DNA from 3 places in the Labrenzia sp. THAF187b genome. Region 3 is predicted to be linked to each of the others. Evidence: riboswitches for the same ligand, from Rfam matches in the RefSeq annotation. Region 3 holds a riboswitch; each other region holds the start of a gene.
What was found. A riboswitch is a leader RNA that binds a small molecule or an ion and turns the genes downstream of it on or off. The one in region 3 is predicted to bind thiamine pyrophosphate.
Positions count from the first base shown of each region.

Region 1: another riboswitch for thiamine pyrophosphate. It lies ahead of FIV03_RS10935 (ABC transporter permease); the one in region 3 lies ahead of thiC (phosphomethylpyrimidine synthase ThiC).
Region 2: another riboswitch for thiamine pyrophosphate. It lies ahead of thiO (glycine oxidase ThiO); the one in region 3 lies ahead of thiC (phosphomethylpyrimidine synthase ThiC).

Region 1 is NZ_CP045344.1:2,364,973-2,369,904, forward strand. Features, by position in the region: gene FIV03_RS10925 (adenylosuccinate synthase) at 1-686, shown strand, start outside; gene FIV03_RS10930 (hypothetical protein) at 951-2,723, shown strand; TPP riboswitch at 2,805-2,911, shown strand; gene FIV03_RS10935 (ABC transporter permease) at 2,969-3,814, shown strand; gene FIV03_RS10940 (ABC transporter substrate-binding protein) at 3,837-4,778, shown strand.
Region 2 is NZ_CP045344.1:4,892,942-4,897,873, reverse strand. Features, by position in the region: gene FIV03_RS22455 (DUF6030 family protein) at 1-233, shown strand, start outside; gene FIV03_RS22450 (pirin family protein) at 202-1,137, opposite strand; gene FIV03_RS22445 (DNA topology modulation protein FlaR) at 1,284-1,808, shown strand; TPP riboswitch at 1,856-1,976, shown strand; gene thiO (glycine oxidase ThiO) at 2,139-3,116, shown strand; gene thiS (sulfur carrier protein ThiS) at 3,100-3,297, shown strand; gene FIV03_RS22430 (thiazole synthase) at 3,303-4,076, shown strand; gene FIV03_RS22425 (thiamine phosphate synthase) at 4,073-4,678, shown strand; gene FIV03_RS22420 (LysR family transcriptional regulator) at 4,706-4,932, opposite strand, start outside.
Region 3 is NZ_CP045346.1:69,526-74,457, reverse strand. Features, by position in the region: gene thiC (phosphomethylpyrimidine synthase ThiC) at 49-1,857, opposite strand; TPP riboswitch at 1,949-2,074, opposite strand; gene repA (plasmid partitioning protein RepA) at 2,344-3,537, shown strand; gene repB (plasmid partitioning protein RepB) at 3,541-4,542, shown strand; gene repC (plasmid replication protein RepC) at 4,766-4,932, shown strand, end outside.

The sequences.
Region 1 (4,932 bases), on a different replicon from region 3:
AGGTCTGGTACCTGCTGGACGATCTGCGCCGTCAGGGCAAGCGTATCCTTTTCGAAGGTGCACAGGGCGCGTTGCTCGACATCGACCACGGCACCTATCCCTTCGTGACGTCGTCCAACACGGTCGCCGGCCAGGCTGCGGCAGGCAGTGGCCTTGGCCCGAATTCGATCAACTATGTGCTCGGTATTACCAAGGCCTACACGACACGCGTCGGTGAGGGCCCGTTCCCGACCGAACTGAAGGACGAGATCGGCGAGTTCCTCGGTACGCGCGGCCATGAGTTCGGTACGGTTACCGGCCGCCGCCGCCGCTGCGGCTGGTTCGACGCTGTGCTGGTGCGCCAGACCGTCTGCACCTCGGGCATCACCGGCATCGCGCTGACCAAGCTGGACGTTCTGGACGGTCTTGATGAAATCAAGATCTGCATCGGCTACGAACTGGACGGTGAGCGCATCGATTATCTGCCGGCTTCGCAGGGTGCCCAGGAGCGCGTGAAGCCGATTTACGAAAGCCTGCCGGGCTGGAAAGAATCGACCGAAGGTGCTCGCACCTGGGCCGATCTGCCGGCGCAGGCGATCAAATATGTGCGTCATGTCGAAGAACTGATCGGTGCTCCGGTCGCTCTTCTGTCGACAAGTCCGGAACGAGACGACACAATTCTTGTGCAGAATCCCTTCCAGGATTGAGATCTGTGACGTTAGAAGCACATTATTAAGGACTGCGGTTGCGTGCTGCGAATCACCGCACGCAACCACCTTTCGTTTTCGGCGTTCCATGAGTGTGCCGAACAAACAATCTGTGTTAGGAAAAGGGTACTGCGAGGTTCTCTGTCGCGGCGAAGTTATTGAAGAAATAGCACCGGTTTTCGAAAAACTTGCTATAAGCCTGAGAATGAAACGAAATCTCGGGCCCGCAGAACAGATCCTTGCAGTCGGCCGGTAGGCAGGAAGATGGCTGATTACTATTCAATTCTGAAGAAAACGATCGCGTCTTTACCTGAAAACAATGGTGCTGCACGCAGAAGCGTTTACAGCCGTGCGCGCAATGCCATTGTCAATCAGCTGAAAGCCTATGAGCCGCCGCTGGCGCCGTCCGAGATCACGGCCGAGCAGCTGCGTCTGGAAGAAGCCATCCGCAAGGTGGAAGCCGAAGCCGCCCGCGAAAGCCTCGGTCTCAGCCCCACCGTTCCGAAGGTCGAGACGCCGACCCCGGCGCCGCAGGTTTCCGCACCGCCCGTGACGCCGCCTCCGGCCGAACCGGTGGCAGAGGCTGCGCCCGAAGCGCCTGCGCCTGCACCGCAGGAACCTGAAACAACTGCAGCGCCGGTGGTGGGTACCCCGGCTCCGTCGCCCTTGAAGGAAACCCTGACACAGGCCGAAGCGCTTGGCACCGCGGCCAGCCAGGCTGTTCACCACGCCAAGGAAGCTGCCGACCCGGGCGCTGCGCCTGTGCGCCAGGAGCCCTCTTTCGGCGGACCGGTGCAGCCGGAACAGGCAGATGATGGCCTGTTCGAGCCTGCAGATAACGCCGGTGCGGCCGATCCCGCCGACCAGGCTTATCCTGGCGACGAGACAACCAAGCCGAAGGACAAGTCGACCTCCAAGAAAAGCCGCTCAAAGCGCGCCAAGCCGAGTGCTTCGGATGCGCTGCGTGGTGATTCATCCGGTAGCCGCACCGTTCCGATCGCGATTGCTGCAGGTGTCCTGCTGCTGGTGCTCCTGGGCGCCGGAGCCTATTTCCTGATGCCTGCGGGCGATGAGACAGCCGATAGCGGCAACGTGCCGATCGCGTCTTCTTCGCAAACGCCTGTCGATACGCAGCCGGACACCACGCCGGAGCCTTCGACCGCTGCCCCTGCCGGGGAAGGTGAAGAGCCTTCGAAAAACACCGACCGCCTGTTGAACGAAGGCGAGACGGATGTGGTTGCCCCGGATGCACGTACGGTAACCACGACGACAATTACCGGACAGTCTGATTCGCCTGCGCCGGCCGATACACCGCAGGTCGATACACCAGCTTCCGCTGCGCCCGAACCTTCTCAGCCGTCCATCGTGACGAGCGGAGAAAACGATCAGTCTTCTGCAACCACCGAAAGCCCGATTGCGGTACCGGAAGACAATCTCTCGGCCATTTCGCCAGACGAAACTTCACCGGCTCCGTCCGCCACGGCTGCGGATTCCTCGGTGCAGCGCTCTATCCTTTACGAAGAAGGGGAAGAGTCCGGCGGTGCCGGAACGGCTGCGCAAGGCGCTGTCGTTTGGGGTGTCGATGAAGAAACGAATCTGGACGGCAAGGCTCTCGCGGTTCTGAGCGCCTCCATTGAAATCCCCGAGCGGGATGTGAAGGTCGACATTCGCATCAAGCCGAATGACGATACCTCCTTGCCCGCCAGCCATCTGGTCGAGATCAAGTACGAGTTCCCGGAAAACTTCGCTCCGGGTGATGTCGTCAACGTGCCCGGCCTGGTCATGAAGCCTACGGAAGAAGCCCGCGGTGATGCGCTGATCGGCGCTTCCGTGAAAGTGTCTCCGGGCTTTTTCTGGATTGCCCTTTCCAGCCTGCCGAACGAGCAGCAACGCAATCTCGCCCTGCTGCGCGAACGCGGCTGGATCGACATTCCGATGCTTTATGAAAACGGCAAGCGCGGCATCCTGACCCTGGAAAAGGGAACCGCCGGTGCAGATGCCGTTGAAAAGGCGATCACGTCCTGGCAAGCCGGCTAAGCGCCAGCCTGCCTCCTTTCAAAATCTGAAAAAGCCGCCTCACGGCGGCTTGCCTTTTTCCGTCACACAAGGCATGGTCCGCCTTGGTCCGAGGGGTGTTCCGGTTACCGGAGCTGAGATGGCGTAATGCCGAACCCTTAGAACCTGATCCGGGTCATGCCGGCGAAGGGACGGAATCCTTAGCCTATTCCCGGATCTCCATTGTCATTTTCGGCTTGTCCGAAGACGGGAGATCCTATGCGTACTTGTCCGCGACCACTGCGGTCGCCGCACATCCGAATGCCGGTATCGGCTTTCATACGTTCCTGTCGGCCAATGGCGACGGGAGCTGCGGGATGATGGCGTTTGTGAAAGCTGTTGCCAGGACCATACTCGGCCTGCTGCTGACTGTCGCAATCTGGGCGGCTATCGTCCATGTGTTCGACACCCAGCATTATATCCTGCCGGGTCCGGACCGCGTCTTTACAGCCTTTGTCAAACACGCAGGCTTCCTTCTGCATCATGCCGGCATTACGGCCTATGAGACGGTGCTCGGGTTTGTGCTGGGGGCAGCCGCCGGGGCATTGCTTTCCGTTCTTTTGTGGCTGTTTCCGATTGCTGCAAGATTTGCCATGCCACCCATTCTGGTGACGCAGGCCCTGCCTGTTTTCGCAATCGCGCCGATCCTGGTGCTCTGGCTCGGTTTCGGGCTGGCATCCAAGATCGTCGTTATCATCCTGGTCATCTTCTTCACGGTCACATCGACGTTTTTCGATGGCCTGCAGCGGCTTGACCCGGGTTTGTGCGATCTCGCCCGGCTTTATCGTCTGTCTCGCCTGAAGGAACTCTGGTTCTTTCGCCTGCCGTCAGGCTTGCCGGCGTTTGCCTCCGGCCTGCGGGTGGCCGCGGTGTTCGCTCCCATGGGAGCGATCATCGGCGAATGGGCCGGGGCGAAAGGAGGCCTTGCCTTCATCATGCTTCAAAGCAGCAACCGGATGCAGGCGGACATGATGTTCGCCGCCCTGATCCTGCTCGCGGCGATGGTGCTGATCATGCGCTTTGCCGTGAACCATCTCACCCGACTTCTTGTTCCATGGCAGCCGCTCAGCTAGCTGCCGCTCTACGGAGGACCTCATGAAAAAACAAATCCTGTCACTCGCATTGGCCGCCGGGCTGCTGGCATCGGGGCCGGTACAGGCCAATGAGAAACTGACCTTGCTGCTCGACTGGTTCATCAATCCGGATCACGCGCCGCTGGTAACTGCGCAGACCAAGGGTTTCTTCGAGGCAGAAGGCCTCGAGGTTGAGATCATCGAACCGGCGGACCCGGCAATGCCGCCGAAACTGGTTGCTGCCGGGCAGGGCGATATCGCGGTGTCCTATCAGCCGACGCTTCATGCGCAAATCGAGGAAGAGCTGCCGCTGAAATGGATCGGTACGCTGGTGGAAACGCCCCTCAATTCGCTCATCGTGCTCAAGGACGGCCCGATACAGGAACTGAAAGACCTCAAGGGCAAGAGTGTCGGCTTTTCCGTGTCCGGCTTCGAGGACGCGATGCTGGGCCAGATGCTGCGTTCGGCCGGTCTGACCATGGATGATGTCGAACTGGTGAATGTCAATTTCGCGTTGTCAGGCTCTCTGCTTGCCGGTCAGGTTGATGCGGTGATCGGCGCATATCGCAATTTCGAGCTCACCCAGCTCGAAATCGAAGGCAAACCCGGCAAGGCCTTCTTCCCCGAAGAAAACGGTGTGCCGATCTTTGATGAGCTGATCTATGTCGTCAACAAGGACAAGACGGACGATCCACGCTTCGCCAAGTTCCTGGCAGCCGTGGAAGCGGCCACCATCTATCTGAGCAATCACCCGGAAGAAGCCTGGAATGCCTTCATAGAAGCGTATCCGAACCTCAATGACGAGCTGAACAGGCGTGCATGGTTCGATACGTTGCCGCGGTTCGCCAAGCGTCCGGCTGCACTTGATGAAGGCCGCTACCAGCGCTTTGCAGAGTTCATGGCCGAAGCCGGTCTGATCAGCAAGGTCGTGCCGGTGGAGAGCTACACGGCCGAAATCCGCTGAGAGGTTGAAGGAACGTTGCCAAGGACAAGACGGCGCTGGAGCCAGTCTCCAGCGCTTCTGACCACCGGCAAAGAAGCTCCCTCTCTCCGTCGTCACCCCGGCCAAGCGTTGCGCGAGCCGGGGCCGGGAAGGCGGAAGCCTCTGTGAGTGTCTG
Region 2 (4,932 bases), on a different replicon from region 3:
GCGAGGCGGTTTCCGGGTTCAGGCAACTGGAAACGACACACAGGGGCGTGCGGCTGTCGGTTTCGCCGGAAGATCCAAATCTGACGGGTGACCCGCTGGCAAGCCAACGGCTCAACATCATTCTGGACTTTGGCGAGCCGGACCTTATCCGGCCCGCCGACAGGTTTGAAAAAGCACCACCACTGGAAAGCGGCTGGAGTGTCAGGGTCCCGGACGGTCAGGCAAGGGAATGAACTCTTCCGCATCGCCGGGTACCGTATCGAAACGGCCAAGGCGCCAGTCTTCCTTGGCCTGCTCGATGCGCTCTTTCGATGAAGACACGAAGTTCCACCAGATATAACGCCGGCCGTCCATCGGTTCGCCGCCAAGCACTACGAAACGGGCCGGCAGGGGAGACGTGTTTTCGATCACCAGATGATCACCCGGTTTGAACACCAGCAGCTGGGCCGGATCGAAATTCTGGCCGGCAATGGTGATCTGGCCCGAGACCGTATAAAGGCCGCGCTCTTCCCATCCGGCATCCAGCGGGATCTTCGCTCCCGGTTCCAGCGTGATATCGGCATAGAACATGTCGGACGCTGTCTTCACCGGTGCCTTGTGGCCATAAAGCTCGCCCGCGATAAGTTTGACTGAAGCGCCCTTGTCGGCAAATTCCGGCTGTTCCTCAGTGCCGTGGTGCTGGAAGGTCGGGTCGGTCTCTTCCAGGTGTTTGGGCAGGGCCACCCAGCTCTGCAGGCCGAACAGGGGACGTTTTTTCTGCAGGCGTTCCGGCCTCTCACGTTCGGAATGCACGATGCCCTTGCCGGCACTCATCCAGTTCAGAGCACCGGGGGCAATCGCAATCTCCGTTCCAAGGCTGTCACGGTGATACATCTCGCCTTCGAAGAGATAGGTAACTGTCGCCAACCCGATGTGAGGATGTGGACGCACGTCGATACCGCCGCCGACCAAAAGTTCTGCCGGGCCCATCTGGTCGAAGAAGATGAACGGGCCAACCATCCGCCGCCTGGCGGACGGCAAGGCTCGTCTTACCGAAAATCCGCCGAGGTCGGATGTCCGCGGTACGATGATCGTTTCAATCGGGTCACAGCTTGCAGCATTTCCCGGTACGGGATCAGGGCAATTCAACCAGCTCATCTGCCTCTCCATCAAAGAACATTCTGTCTTGCAAACTAGATAGGGCCTGCGAAGCCGAAGTGTCCATTGAACAGTCTGTTTCGGGTTTTCATCCCCTGCACAATCTGTATAACGACCAGCCCTTCCTTGCTTTTGTTTGGTGCGACATGAAACGCGTGATGATCGTTGGCGGCCCGGGCTCGGGCAAAAGCACGCTTGCCGTTGCCCTTGGGCGGAAAACTGGACTGCCGGTGTACCACATGGACAAGATTCACTACCGCTCCGGCTGGAATGAACGGTCCCGGGAAGAGAAAGACCGGCTGACACATGAGGTCCATCTGAAGGATGTCTGGATCTTCGAGGGCGGTCATTCAAGCACCTATGCGGAGCGAGTCGAACGTGCCGACACTTTCATCTGGCTCGACGTCCCGGTAACGCGCCGCATATTTCGAGTGCTGAAACGGTCCGTGAAGTACAATGGGCAGAGCCGTCCGGATCTGGCCGAGGGCTGCCCGGAGCAGTTCAACTGGCAAACTGTTGAATTCCTGAGGTTCATCTGGCGAACGAGACAATCCGCCAGAGCCAAGCTGGAGCACATCTACCGCGAACCTCCGGACCATCTGAAAGTCTATCGGTTCAGCACCCTTGCCGAAATCGACGACTTTCTGGCGAGCCCTCGGCAACAGGGCTGAAGGCTCATCCTGTCTCTTGACAGGTGCGCCTGACGGGCGGCACAACAGGGGCTCACCCGGGGTGCCTCCAGAAGAGGCTGAGATACTGCTGGCGCACTTGCGCAGTGCAGGGACCCGACGAACCTGATCCAGGTCATGCTGGCGAAGGGAAGGTGTTCTCGGTCAAATGCAATTGCCGCCGCAATGCGCCACCCTTGGCCACCTTTCCAAGCCGAATGTCCGAAATGCGGGACCTTTTCCGGTCCGTACGGAGATGCGTTTTATGCAAGCGGGATACCGGTTATCGCGCAAAGGCGAAGGACTTGCGGTCTTTCCCGGAAGAGGGCCGGAATGAGGGTCGGGATAAAGGGAGCAGGTGTCGCCGGTCTGGCGCTGGCGCATGAGCTTGTCTTGCGCGGCGTGCAAGTCGAACTGGTGGAAAAAAGCAGGGATTTGTCCGCCAGTGCTTCCTGGCTCGCAGGTGGCATGCTGGCGCCTTGGTGTGAGCGGGAAAACGCAGAAGAAGAGGTCTTGCGGCTTGGACAAGCGTCCATTGGCTGGTGGCGCAAGGTCCTGCCAGGGCAGGTTCAGCAAAATGGCACGCTGGTTGTTGCTGCGCCGCGCGATACTGGAGAATTGAGCCGGTTCGCTTCTCGGACCAACGGTTTTGAATGGCTCGACAGCGCAGCGCTGGGCGCACTCGAGCCGGACCTCGCAGGCCGTTTTGCAAAGGGGCTCCATTTTGTCGGGGAAGCCCATCTCGATCCGCGCCTGGCTCTCACCACATTAAAGGCAAAGGTTTCAGAAGGTGGTGCTCACGTCAGGTTCGAGGCGCAGGACTTCACCTTGTCGACCGACCTGATTGCAGACTGTACCGGCATGGCCTCGCCGGATCCGCACTTGCGTCCCGTACGCGGTGAAATGTTGATCTTGCATGCACCGGATGTCTCGCTTTCGCGGCCGGTGCGATTTCTGCACCCCCGAATTCCGGTTTACGTGGTGCCTCGTGACAATGGGGTCTTCATGGTCGGTGCGACCATGATCGAAAGTCGCGACCAGGGGGCCGTCAGTGTTCGGTCCACCATGGAACTTCTGAATGCCGCCTACAGCCTGCATCCGGGATTTGCCGAGGCAAAGATCATCGAAACCGGGGTGGGCCTCCGCCCGGCATATCCAAACAATCTTCCTCGTCTCACGTTTACCGGCAACACGTTGTCAATGAACGGATTTTACCGGCATGGCTTCCTGCTTGCTCCGCATTTTGCCACGGAGGCGGCAGACAGGATCGTGCAACACCTTCAGGAGAAGTCCCTTGAAGCTAACCATTAACGGCGAACCTCAGGAAGTTGTCAGCGCGACGCTGGCTGCGCTTCTGGACGAACTGGCCTATGACCATGAGTTTCTTGCAACGGCACGCAACGGCGATCTGGTTTGTGCTGAAGAACGAAGCGCTTGCTTCCTTGAGGCGGGCGACCGTATCGAGATCCTGTCGCCGATGCAGGGAGGATGACGCCCATGTTTGAAGTTTACGGCGAAAGCGTTGCGTCGCGTTTCCTGCTTGGAACTGCCCAGTACCCATCACCCCAAATTCTGTCGGACGCGGTGAAGGTATCCGGGGCTGAAATTCTGACGGTGTCCCTTCGGCGCGAAACGGCAGGAAGTGGCGGAGGCGGCCGGTTCTGGGACCTTATCCGTGAAATGAACGTCAAGGTGCTGCCCAACACTGCCGGATGTCATTCGGTAAAGGAAGCCGTCACCACCGCTAAAATGGCGCGCGACCTATTTGGAACCGACTGGATCAAGCTGGAAGTGATCGGTCATCACGACAGCCTGCAGCCGGATGTCTTTGGCCTCGTGGAAGCCGCACGTATCCTGAGCGATGACGGATTCAAGGTGTTTCCATATACGACGGACGATATTGTTGTCGGCGACCGGTTGCTTGAGGCGGGATGCCAGGTGTTGATGCCCTGGTGTGCGCCAATCGGTTCGGCGAAGGGGCCGGTCAATCCGGATGCCCTTCGTGCTTATCGCAGTCACTTCAGAGGCATCCCACTTGTTGTCGATGCCGGTCTTGGCAGACCGTCCCATGCGGCCGCTGTTCTGGAACTCGGTTTCGATGCGGTACTGCTGAATACGGCTGTCGCAAAGGCCGGAGACCCTGTCGCGATGGCCAAAGCCTTTGCAGTTGCAATTGAGGCCGGTCGCCTGGCCTATAAAGCCCAACCCCTGGAACCCCGCGACATGGCGGTTCCTTCTACCCCGGTTCTCGGAATGGCGGTGTTTGAATGAAGCTCGATCCCTTTTACCTCATCGTCGACAGTTCCGAATGGATCGAGCGACTGGTTCCGCTTGGCGTCAAGCTGGTTCAACTGCGCATCAAGGACGCGAGTGATGAAGTCCTGCGAAAGGAAATCGCAGCATCCAAGAGCGTGTGCGAGAAGCACGGCTGCCAACTTGTCGTGAACGATTATTGGCAGCTCGCGATTGAACTGGACTGCGACTTTGTCCACCTTGGTCAGGAAGACCTTGCTGACGCCGATGTGGCGGCCATTCGCAAGGCGGGGCTGAAACTTGGCGTTTCGACCCATGACGGTGAGGAACTGGAAACAGCGCTTTCTGTCGAGCCCGATTATGTCGCGCTGGGGCCTGTCTATCCGACGATCCTGAAAGAAATGAAATGGGCGCCTCAAGGCGTTGAAAAGGTCGGTCGGTGGAAGCGGCAGATCGGCGAATTGCCGCTTGTTGCCATTGGCGGCCTCAATCCGGAGCGTCTGCCGGGTGTGTTCGAGAACGGCGCAGATATCGCAGCCGTTGTCACCGACATCACCCGCAATGCCGATCCGGAAGCACGCACCAGGGAATGGATAATGGCGACAGATCCCTGGCGGTAGGTCGAGCGCGTTTCACCTTCGGCCTGGCTAGCCGAATATCGCCTTGTCGCGCGCGACTTGATCGCGCAGAAAGTCCTGTGCTGCAGCGACATGGCGGAGAGGGCGTGAACTTTCATGTGTCACCATCCAGTAAGCCCGGTGAAGCTTTATCTCCGGGAGAACTGCGACCAGATCGGCATTATCGCGCGCGATGAAATCGTGAAGGATGCCGATACCGGCGCCGGACCTGACTGCTTCGGTCTGGCCGAGTGCGG
Region 3 (4,932 bases):
GAGCCCTAAACCCCTCCCCTCGAATCTCCCCTCCCCTCTGCGAATGAACTACAGATCCTTTGGCATGTAGAGATCGCCGCCAGCACGATATCTGACTGCCATCGCCTCCATGCCCTCTTGACGAGCAGCGTCGCGGATATCGTGGGAAATCCGCATGGAGCAGAATTTCGGACCGCACATGGAGCAGAAGTGCGCGACCTTGTGGGCTTCCTTCGGCAAGGTCTCGTCATGCATCGAACGGGCCGTTTCCGGATCGAGCGCGAGGTTGAACTGGTCCTCCCAGCGGAACTCGAAACGGGCGCGCGACAGGGCGTCGTCGCGGACCTTCGCTGCCGGATGACCCTTGGCGAGGTCGGCGGCATGGGCGGCGATCTTGTAGGTTATGACACCGGTCTTCACATCATTGCGGTCGGGAAGGCCGAGGTGTTCCTTCGGCGTGACGTAGCAGAGCATCGCCGTGCCGAACCAGCCAATCATCGCGGCACCGATGCCCGAGGTGATATGGTCGTAACCCGGCGCGATGTCGGTCGTCAGCGGTCCGAGCGTGTAGAACGGCGCCTCGCCGCAGACCGCAAGCTGCTTGTCCATGTTCTCCTTGATCTTGTGCATCGGCACATGACCAGGGCCTTCGATCATGACCTGGCAGTCTTTCGCCCAGGCGATCTTCGTCAGCTCTCCGAGCGTTTCCAGTTCGGCGAACTGCGCTGCGTCGTTGGCGTCGGCAATCGAGCCCGGACGCAAGCCGTCACCAAGTGAAAAGGAAACGTCGTAGGCACGGCAAATGTCGCAGATCTCCTCGAAATGCTCGTAAAGGAAGCTCTCCTTGTGATGATGCAGGCACCACTTGGCCATAATCGAACCGCCGCGCGATACGATGCCGGTAACGCGGTTGACGGTGAGCGGAATGTAGGAGAGCCGGACACCGGCATGGATGGTGAAATAGTCGACGCCCTGTTCGGCCTGCTCGATCAGCGTGTCGCGGAAGACTTCCCAGGTAAGGTCCTCGGCAATGCCGCCAACCTTTTCCAGCGCCTGGTAGAGCGGCACCGAGCCGATCGGAACCGGCGAATTCCGGATGATCCATTCACGAATGTTGTGGATGTTGCGCCCGGTCGATAGGTCCATGACGGTGTCGGCGCCCCAGCGAGTCGCCCAGACCATTTTCTCGACTTCCTCCGCCATCGACGAGGTGACGGCAGAGTTGCCGATATTGGCGTTGATCTTCACCAGGAAGTTCCGGCCAATGATCATCGGCTCCGCTTCCGGATGGTTGATATTGGCTGGGATGATCGCGCGCCCGCGGGCGACTTCCTCGCGGACGAAGTCCGGTGTAACAAAATCCGGGATCGCCGCGCCGAAGCTCTCTCCATCACGGGGAAGCTTTTCGTTTGCAGCCTTGCGACCAAGGTTTTCCCGGATGGCGATGAATTCCATCTCTGGCGTGATGATGCCGGCGCGGGCATAGGCGATCTGGGTGACGGTCTTGCCGTCTTTGGCGCGGCGCGGTTTCTGCAGGTTAGGGAATTGCAGTGTCAGGCGCTCGCCGGTGGCAAAGCCGTTGTCTTCCGGCTTGACCATGCGGCCCTCATATTCCTCCGTGTCACCGCGGGCGGCGATCCACTCGGCGCGAAGGCGCGGCAGTCCCATTTCAATATCGATCGCCTGGGTCGGGTCGGTATAGGGACCGGAGGCATCATAGACCGTGACGGGCGGTTCGCCGGCGGCCGGATGGACTGCGATCTCGCGCACTGGTACGCGGATATCGGGATGAATTTCGCCCGGCTTGTAAACCTTTGTAGAGGCAGGCAGCGGCCCCTTGGTGATTTCGGGCGTAATAGTCTTGGTGGCAATGTTCATTCTGAGGCTCCAATCTTTCAAGTTGGAGACCCAGTTCGAAGCCGGAATGATGGAAAGACGCCATGACGCTCCGGATTCTGGGCAACGTCGTACTGCAGCGCTTGCACCGTCCCTACGCCAGTATGAACTGGATCAGGTTCAACGGGTCACTGCGCTGCCATCAATCAACGGCCCAGCAGTATCTCAGCCCCTTGCCGGGGCACCCCTGGTAACGTTGCCATCGGCCATCATCCACGTGCGTTTGTCAATACAGAGATGCTTGGCTCGACGAGGAAGTGCTGTCACTTTGGCGGCAAAAGGTTGAAGGAAATGTGCCGGGTGACTCCAAAAAGTTGTCCGCGGACAACAATGCGAAGTTCTTGTCGAAACTAGGCTGAAAAATGCACTTGGTTAAGCGTTTGTAAATTGGTAACGAATCGGAGCATATTGTAACAGCGCAGTTTGAGGCGTAGTTTTCAAAAATGCGCAGTTCGAGGATTTTTCGAGATGGACACCAATCTTCTGGTTGAAGGTGCTGCTGAACACCTGCCAACGACACTTTCGGCGGACGCGAATGAGCTCGCTCATCAATTGCAGATACATCAACGAAAAATCTTTCCACCTGCTTCTCAAAAGACTATCCGAAGATTTTCGCCTGCAGAAGCAGCTAAATTGATTGGCATTAAGGAAGGCTATTTACGTCAGGTCGCCGCTGATGGGCATGGCCCCGAACCAAACGAGAACGGTAGGCGCACATATTCTGTCGAGGACATGGATCATATACGTCAGGTCTTGGACGAGAAAAATGGCACGCCAAAATATGTGCCGATCCGTCGGGGAGATGAAAAGCTTCAGGTTATCACTGTAATGAACTTCAAAGGTGGTTCCGGAAAAACCACCACATCTGCTCATTTGGCTCAGTTCTTGGCGTTGCGTGGATACCGCGTTTTAACAATTGACCTTGATCCACAAGCATCATTGTCAGCGATGTTCGGACATCAACCCGAACTAGATGTCGACGAGGGAGAAACGCTTTACGGTGCTATCCGTTATGAAGACCCTCGAGCCTTAAGCGAAATCATTCGATCCACATATACGCCAAACCTCCATATTGTTCCAGGCAATCTTGAATTGATGGAATTCGAGCATGAAACGCCCAAAGCAATGTCTGAAGGACGTTCAGCGTCCATGTTTTTCGCCCGAATAGGGGAGGTGCTGACAAGCGTTGAAAGCTATTACGACGTTGTAGTCATTGATTGCCCACCTCAGCTTGGCTTTCTAACGATGTCGGCCTTAAGTGCGGCCACAGGAGTATTGATCACCGTACATCCACAGATGTTGGACGTTATGTCTATGTCCCAATTTCTTTCTATGACAGCTGAATTGATGAGTGTTGTCGAAAAGGCCGGAGGGCGTACCAGCTATGATTGGATGCGTTACTTGGTTACTCGCTTCGAACCAAACGATGGACCACAAAGCCAGATGACCGGGTTTATGCGTTCAATATTTGGAAATCGCATGCTTCAACATGCGATGCTTAAATCTACTGCTATTTCTGATGCCGGTGTTACCAAGCAAACTTTGTATGAAGTCGAAAGAAGCCAATTTGTGCGCGGTACTTATGATCGCGCAATGGAATCTATGTCTCTCGTGAACCAGGAAATCGAAGACCTCTTAAACGTGACTTGGGGACGGAGGTAAGGGATGGCACGCAAAGACCTGATCAGTTTTTCGTCGGACGAGGATGGTGAAATCCAAGGGGATCCAAATAAATCGGATCGCCCACTGGCGGGCATCACGCCAAATAGACGGTCAAGTTCACCGGTTGGAGGCATCGCAAAAACTCTTGGCTCACTCTCAAGTCAGATGGACCGTGCTAGTGAATTAGAACGGCAACTGTTGGAAGGACAAAAGGTCGTTGAACTGGATCCCTCTCAAATAGACGATTCATTTGTTCGCGACCGTTTGGAAGCGGACCCGGAAGTCGAGAGGGACTTTGTTCAACAAATCGATGAGCACGGGCAATTAGTACCAATCCTTGTTCGTCCAAACCCGGCTCAAAAGGGTCGCATGCAGGTGGCATTCGGCCATCGTAGACTTCGGGCGGCCAGAAGCCTCAATCGAAAGGTCAAGGCTGTCGTTCGGGAGTTGAACGATGAGCAACTGGTCGTTCTTCAAGGGCAGGAAAACAGTGCCAGAACCAATCTTTCCTATATAGAACGTGCGTTGTTTGCAGCGCGATTGGAAGACCAAAAGTTCAAGCGGAATGTCATTATATCTGCGCTCAAAGTGGACAGAGCGGCTGTATCAAAAATGATCAAGCTGATCAGAGAATTGCCCGTCGAATTGATTGTTGCGATTGGCGCCGCTCCTGGTACAGGGCGACGAAAATGGATGGAACTTGCTGAGTTAGCAAAATTGGTTGATTGGAAGCCACTTCGAGAAATGTTGTCCGCGGACAACATCGCAGAGCTGACTTCGGACGAGCGTTTCGAATTCGTGCTTCGCAGCGCGAAGAAAGCAATAAAGCCGAAAAAACCAAAGATGGTGGTCCAACATGTTGAGCACGTACCGGTGACGATCAGATCGACCAAAAGCGGCACTACGTTCACCGTAAATGGAGCTAAAGCTCCAGGATTCGATGAGTTTTTGAAGGCTCAACTGAACAGTCTCTATGCGGATTACATGAAAGAGAGGGGGGAGTAAATGAGGCTCTAAACGAAAGAACCCGCCACAAGGGCGGGTCCAAACTTGAGATAAGCACGAGTGCCTATGCTCTATGTGTAGCAGCTAAAATCATAGAATCACTTGTAGCGCAACGCAAGTTCTGTCTTTGAGCAGAGCACGATTTCTTGCGTCTTTTTGCTTGTCTCGCATCTGAACACTCAGTGTCCGGTCGCGTTTATGCGCTTCCGGCAAAGGAGGACTTATGTCTTCGTCTCAGCAGATTGCGAGTTTTCGCAAGGTGTCTGCCGGGATCCTTGCGAGCGCGCATCTGGCGTCCCAGGAGGATCGGCCGAAGGTCACCAAAAAGGAAATCTCCCTGGTTCTGAAACGCGTCGCGCCGGCGCTTGGTATTGATGGCACGGCCTACCA